One region of the uncultured Gilvimarinus sp. genome, then DNA from elsewhere that is predicted to be linked to it. Evidence: predicted binding sites of a transcription regulator. Region 1 holds the regulator's gene; each other region holds the start of a gene.
What was found. Region 1 encodes LexA, which represses DNA repair genes until DNA is damaged. Its sites were predicted from a motif close to ACTGTNTNTANANACAGT; they were not measured.
Positions count from the first base shown of each region.

Region 2: imuA (translesion DNA synthesis-associated protein ImuA) is a predicted target of LexA. The motif match lies at 1,221-1,238, and genes of this name have one in related genera.
Region 3: dinB (DNA polymerase IV) is a predicted target of LexA. The motif match lies at 1,278-1,295, and genes of this name have one in related genera.

Region 1 is NZ_CAXAUC010000001.1:924,861-927,126, reverse strand. Features, by position in the region: gene AACY82_RS04090 (hypothetical protein) at 30-290, shown strand; gene AACY82_RS04085 (hypothetical protein) at 439-849, opposite strand; gene lexA (transcriptional repressor LexA) at 842-1,444, opposite strand; gene AACY82_RS04075 (mechanosensitive ion channel family protein) at 1,682-2,266, shown strand, end outside.
Region 2 is NZ_CAXAUC010000008.1:170,455-172,720, forward strand. Features, by position in the region: gene recJ (single-stranded-DNA-specific exonuclease RecJ) at 1-1,071, opposite strand, end outside; gene imuA (translesion DNA synthesis-associated protein ImuA) at 1,259-1,939, shown strand; gene AACY82_RS13250 (DNA polymerase Y family protein) at 1,957-2,266, shown strand, end outside.
Region 3 is NZ_CAXAUC010000004.1:52,790-55,055, reverse strand. Features, by position in the region: gene dinB (DNA polymerase IV) at 187-1,263, opposite strand; gene AACY82_RS08635 (hypothetical protein) at 1,582-2,266, shown strand, end outside.

The sequences.
Region 1 (2,266 bases):
TACCTGTCTTTTGCTCAGGTGGAGACTCCATGTCAGCTTCTTTGTATGAAATTGTCGAGCTAACCAATGGTGATGTTGTGCTACAGCGCGCCGATGAAAATGGCGAGCCTTTGGTGAGTATTCGGTTTTCGGCCGAGTCGCTGTCATTTATGCGCGATGGTAAGTTTGATGTGGCGAAAGCCATGATTGAGGCAGGTATGGAAGTGGCCGGCGACCTGGCCGACACGCCCCCTGAAGAGCTTTCGGACGATCCAGAGTCAGAATTGTACAGCGAGCGAACCCTGCACTAGGGTGCGCTGGCGGTTGCCTGCTTTTTGCGAGCTTGCAAAACACTCCTGTCGGCCTTTAGCTAACCTGTTGTTCCCCCTTCCTTAGGTCCTTGTCCCTTATACAGTAATTCGGCGTTTACTCAGCCCTGGCGTTACTTGTCGGGCTTGACTAGCGATAACGTAAAATCAGCGCCTGGCTGTTGCCGGCGTAGGCCGCTTGCTCTAGGTAGCGCTCTTGCCCTTGACTAAGAGCGCCGGGGCTGGCGATAACGGTATGGCTGTTGCCCAGCTCAAGTGCATCCCAGGTGACCCAAAGTTGCTGATCACTATCGCGGCAGTGTACTTGGCGTAAACGCAGTGGGTCGATCCCAAAGCTGATGAGTAGTTCGGCTGGCAGCGGCTCTGAGGTTACCCATGTGAGCCAGCGCTGGCTGTCTTGGCGGCATAGGTGGGCCACCATGGGCAATATCATGCTCCAGCTGCTGGCGGCACCTTGAGCTAACACCAGCTCGGTAAGGCCGGCGTTAGTGGACGCTGTTTGCGTTGAGTGCTGTTGGGGAAAACTCGGTGCATTATTCACGGCGAATGACTCCTACACTTAGACCTTCAATACTAAAACTCTGGTCGCGCAGATCGACGACAATGACGTCAAAGTCGGGGTTCTCGGGCCAGAGCTCAACCTGTGCGCGGTTGCCTTCGCGCTTAAAGCGTTTTACCGTCACCTCATCTTCGATGCGGGCAACGACAATTTGGCCGTTGTGCACTTGATCGGTCCGGTGTACGGCCAGTAAGTCGCCGTCGAGAATCCCCGCGTCTTTCATGCTCATGCCTTGTACGCTAAGCAGATAGTGGGCTTGGGGATGAAAAAAGCTGGGCGGGATATCGCAGTAATTCTCGATGTGCTCTTGTGCAAGTATCGGGTTGCCCGCCGCAACGCGCCCTACAATGGGTAAGCCCTGCTGCCCTTCGGGTAGCTTAATGCCGCGAGAGGCCCCCGGGATTAGCTCAATTGCGCCTTTGCGGGCGAGCGCTTTAATGTGCTCTTCGGCCGCATTGGCCGATTTGTAGCCCAGCATGCGGGCAATCTCGGCCCGGGTGGGTGGGTAGCCGGTTTCATCGGAGTAGCTTTTAATTAACTCCAGAACCTGTTGTTGGCGTGCCGTTAGGTTTTGCATATCCCTTACCTTTGGGTTGATGTATGGCGGTAACAGCGTGCGTGGCCTCAAGTGCCATTGCACGAAGTGTTCGTCGGCGTTCCGCGCACTGTTTGGCTGTACAGTATCTGTGATTATATACAGTTAATTTTACTGTGCAAGCATCCAGTTGTTGGCAATGACAATTATCTGGGCGGTTGGTTATACTAGCGGCCCGAAAAAGACCTTTCAGGGTCAGCGTGAGTAGGAGAGAGATCGATGGAGCAGTTGCAAGGCTGGTACGAAGGGCTGGTTAATGACGACCGCCTGTGGGTGTTAAAGGTGTTTGCGGTGGTGTTGGCAACGCTGCTTTTGGCGACCTTGGCGCGAGTGATTCTTAATTATTTGATGCGCCACGCGAGTAAAACACGCAATCGCTGGGACGATACCGTGGTCGAATCGGCGCTTAAGCCGCTGCGCTGCTTAATCTGGCTGGTGGGTCTATGTCTAGCCGCAGAGCTGGCGCAAAACGGCACTGAGGAGTCGTTGCTGGCGTTTGCCGACACTGTGTTGCGCATTGGTGTGATTGTTCTGCTTACGTGGTTTTTGGTGCGTCTGATTAAGTACAGCGAGCGCAACTTTCTTGAGCCAGTCGAGGGTAAGCCATCGGACCCCACCACGGTGATGGCAGTCGGTAAGCTGTTGCGAATTGCGATTGTGATCACCTCGGCTTTGGTGCTGCTGCAGTCGCTCGGTTACAGCATATCGGGGGTGTTGGCGTTTGGCGGTATCGGCGGCATTGCCGTGGGTTTTGCGGCGAAAGATTTACTGGCTAACTTTTTTGGCGGTCTGATGATTTATATG
Region 2 (2,266 bases), on a different contig from region 1:
TAAACACAAACCCCACGGCAGCTCGCCACCCTCGTCTACGTCTAAACCGTCCAGCATTTGCAGTGCCTCACGCTGCATACCGCTCTCGATGGCTTTGCGGTCGCGGTTAAAATCATCCAACGCCACCGCCAACTCCCGTGCGGCCATTAAATCGTCACTCAACAAGCACTGAATGCCGATACTCATATCATCGAGCCGGCCGGCCGCGTTTAAACGCGGCCCCAAAGCAAAGCCTAAGTCGGCCGCCACTAAACGCTCGCGGCCACGGCCGGCCACCTCAAGCAGCGCTAAAATACCGGGCCGGGCAGCGCCGGCGCGAATGCGCTGCAAACCTTGCTCGACTAAAATACGATTGTTGTGGTCCAGCGGCACCACATCGGCCACCGTACCCAGTGCGACTAGATCTAAGTACTGCGCCATATTGGGCTCTTTGATGCCCGCTTCAGCAAACCAACCAATACTACTCAACTCGCGCCGCAGAGCATTCAGCACATAAAAAATCACCCCGACGCCAGCCAAGTTTTTACTGGGGAAGTCGCAGCCCGGCTGATTGGGATTAACAATCGCCTCGGCCGTTGGCAGCTCGGCACCGGGCAAATGGTGGTCGGTAACCAACACCGCAATACCCAGCGCTTGCGCGGCAGTAACGCCCTCTACGCTGGAGATCCCATTATCCACCGTGACAATTAAATCCGGCTCGCGCTCGGCCGCTACCGCGACAATCTCGGGCGTTAAACCATAACCGTACTCAAACCGGTTGGGCACTAAAAAATCAACCTGATGAGCCCCCATCGCTTTTAGCGCCAACACCGCTAAAGCCGAGCTGGTGGCACCGTCGCAGTCAAAGTCGCCGACAATTAAAATACGCGCATCGGCCACCACGGCATCGGCCAATAAGCTGGCGGCCTCGGGCAGGCCTTTCATGGTGGGCTTGAGTAGCTCTTTTAGCGTTAGCGCCAATTCGCGCTCATCGCGCACACCGCGGGCGCTGTATATTCGCCTCAGCAGTGCCGGTAGCTGGTCGCTGTTAAATTCAGCCTGTGCGGTACGTTGTTTAATCAATTTTTTCACAGAGATCTCAACTCCAGTTTCTGCAAGGCGCCATTGTAAGGTCGTGCCCAAGGTATTACTACCGTGGTTCAGCTCGCGCCGCAAAGGTGGCGGTCGGCACAAAAGCCGCCAACCTCATTACCTTGTTGCAAATTCAAACCAGCGCCTATACTGTATATAAATACAGTTTTTGTTAGGATTTACCCAGATGCCCTCTCTCGACGAGTTATTACAACAGCGCACCGTATACCGGGGGCGCCAGTTAGCCCCTCCGGCACCCGTGCGCCCGTCGGGTTTTGCCCCCCTAGATCGCGTGCTGGGTGGCGGGCTTCCCGCTGTGGGGGTTAATCGCCTGCAAAGCCCCACAGGCATTGGCGAGCTGCGCTTATTGCTGCCCTATTTATTGGCCGAGCCTACCCGGGGCAAGCTACTGGTTTTTATTAACCCACCGGGGCGCCCCTACCCAGACTTTTGGTATAACGCCGGGGTTGATTTGAGTGACGTACAAGTACTCCACACCACTGACACCAAGCAGGCCCTGTGGAGCGCCGAACAGTGCCTGCAAAGTGGTTGCTGCTTGTCGGTGCTCCTGTGGCAAAACAACCTTGAGGTTAGTCAGCTCAAGCGATTGCAGTTAGCCGCTATTGAGGGGGGCGCCAGTTTATGGTGGCTACAACCACCCAGACGTGAAAACATCTCTTTGCCACTTCATTTAAGCCTGCTGCTACAGGCCTCCAGCATTGGCATACAAGCCACGATAACCAAACGCAAAGGCGGTTGGGCCACCGCCCCGATCACCCTAGACTGGCGCGAGCGCTGGCCCGAACAAACCATTGCTCCACTGCCCGCCAATGTCCGTCCGCTGCCCTCCAAGCGGCGGCGGGCGTAAGCTACGGATATTGCGCCATGTTGTGGCTTTACTTGCACTTTCCGGCCCTGCAGCTAGACAGCCTGCCCGCCACCGGGCAACCGCGGGCAATCGCCTGCAACCGCAGGCATGTGCTAGTGCAAATAAATCGGGCCGCTCAGGCAGAGGGCTTACAGCTCGACATGGGGCTGGGGCTTGCCAGCTCTTTGTGCCGGAACTTAGAGGTGCACCCATACCAAGACGACTTTGCCCCGCGCCGCCTACAAGAACTCGCCCAGCGGCTGTATTTGGTATCGGCCGATATTATGCTGTTTAACCCCGATGGTTTACTGCTAAAAGCCAGCCCTA
Region 3 (2,266 bases), on a different contig from region 1:
CCGTTATTATGCTAGTGGATGGCAGATATTCAGGCGACCAATAGTACCAGCTTGTATTGAGCCTGACTAACCATTTACCGCAAATTTGTACGCAAATATTCGTAAACTGAGATCTTTGGGTGATTTTTAACCACCTCAGGTCAGGCGACGCACCATAAACGGGCGAGGCGTCACTTCTACGGCGGCTTAAGGGCTACCCCCAAACAGCCCCAACTGACCGACCTCCGTAGGCAGCTTTGCCTCAGCGTCGGTCAAGCGAACCCCCACCCCCAACAAGCGCACCAAGCCTTCATTGCGGCTCGCGGCCTCATGTATTAGCTCGGCAAAATTGTTATAACCAAACTCGCCCCCGGCACGCTCTAACGTGGTGCTAGAGAAATCGGCAAACTTCACCTTCACAAACGCTTTACCAACACCATAACGACTCGTTAACTTATCAATACGCGCTTGCAACCGTGCCATTAATTCCTCGAGGTAAAGGTCGCAGGCCTCACTTGCCGGCAAATCACGCGCAAACGTCTGCTCCACACTGACGGACTTTCTCTGTCGTTCGCTACGCACCAAGCGCGTATCCACTCCGCGGCTGCAATGATACAAACGCGAACCAAACTGTCCGAAACGATCACATAAATCCTGCTCACTAAAAGCCAGCAGATCACCACAGCTTTTCACTTGTAGCTGCACCAAACGTTCAGCGGTTACCCGACCAACACCAGGTATGCAACTAACGGGGAGCTGCGCGACAAACTCCGACAACTGATCAGGCCGTACTTCAAACAAACCATCGGGTTTGCGCCAATCACTGGCAACCTTGGCCAAAAACTTATTGGGAGCAACGCCAGCCGAAACCGTAATGCCCACCTCTTCAACCACCTGTTTGCGAATAGCAGCCGCAATCTGTCTTGCACTACCTCCCTCAGTCACCAGCTCCGACACATCTAAAAAAGCCTCATCTAGCGACAGCGGCTCAACCAAGTCCGTAAAGCGATGAAATATCGCCATTATTTTTTGTGAAGCCTCTCGGTAGTGCACCATTCGGTGCGGCAAAATCGTAAGACCTGGGCACAACCGTAGTGCATAAGCGGAGGCCATCGCCGAACGCACCCCAAATTGTCGCGCCGCATAATTGCACGTAGAGATAACACCGCGCCGGTCTGGATGACCGCCAACGGCGATGGCTCGTCCAACTAACTCGGGGTTATCTCGCATTTCAATCGCAGCAAAAAAACAATCGGCGTCGCAGTGAATAATTGTGCGGCTCATACACACCCTCAAAAACTGTATATACACACAGTATAAATTAACTGTTCGTGTAAACACTAGCGCATCGCGGTTTTATTAAAAGAAGCATCGCAACAAAAATATTGCGCAGTAAAAACCGTCCAACAAACCGATAAATTTAAAAAAAATGCCTTAAACCTTAAAAAAAAACGCATAAAGCGATTAATTTTTGCTAAAAAGCCAATTTTTTTACTGAAAATGTCGTAAAATGCTTGAAATTCATACGTAAAGTTTTAACGTATTACCCACTCGGATTTTGTCCGTTCACTTTTTTGTTCACAACAATAAAGGAAGCTCACCATGGCTGCTCGTAAAACTAAAGCTGTTGATACAGTTGCACAATTGGAAAAACAACTGGCGCAATTGCAAACCCAGTTGACCAAAGCCCGCACCGCAGAAGAAACAGCTGCGGCCAAGGCAGTTGAAACTCAACAAAAAGCGGTAACGAAAGCAAACAATGCTCTCAAATCAGCCCGCACCAAATTGGCTAGCGCCAAAAAGAAAAAAGCCACCGCCGCTGCAGCTAAGCAAGTAACGGCCGCTAACGCTGCCGTACGCAAAGCTCAAGCCGAAGCGACCAGCGCCAAATCAACTCTGGCAGGCCTGAAGCACACCTTAAACGCTATTAAGGCGTCTAACCGTGCTGCAGCGCAACACGCTAAGGCTAACGCTAAAGCAGAAGCTGAAGTAGCTAAAAAGCAGAAAGCCGCTGAGCGCAAAGAAGCCACTAAAGCAAAAGCCGCTGCTAAGAAAGCCGCTATTCGTCAGAAAGCCGCCGAGAAAAAAGCCGCTGCTAAAGCCAAACTAGCCGCCAAGAAAGCCGCCGCTCGCGCTAAAGCCGCTGCCAAAAAGGCCGCTGCTAAGCAAAAAGCCGCCGAAAAGAAAGCCGCTGCTAAAGCCAAACTAGCCGCTAAAAAAGCTGCCGCGAAAGCGAAAGCCAAAAATGCGCCTAAAAAAGCCAAAGCTAAGCCGGCCACCAAAGCCA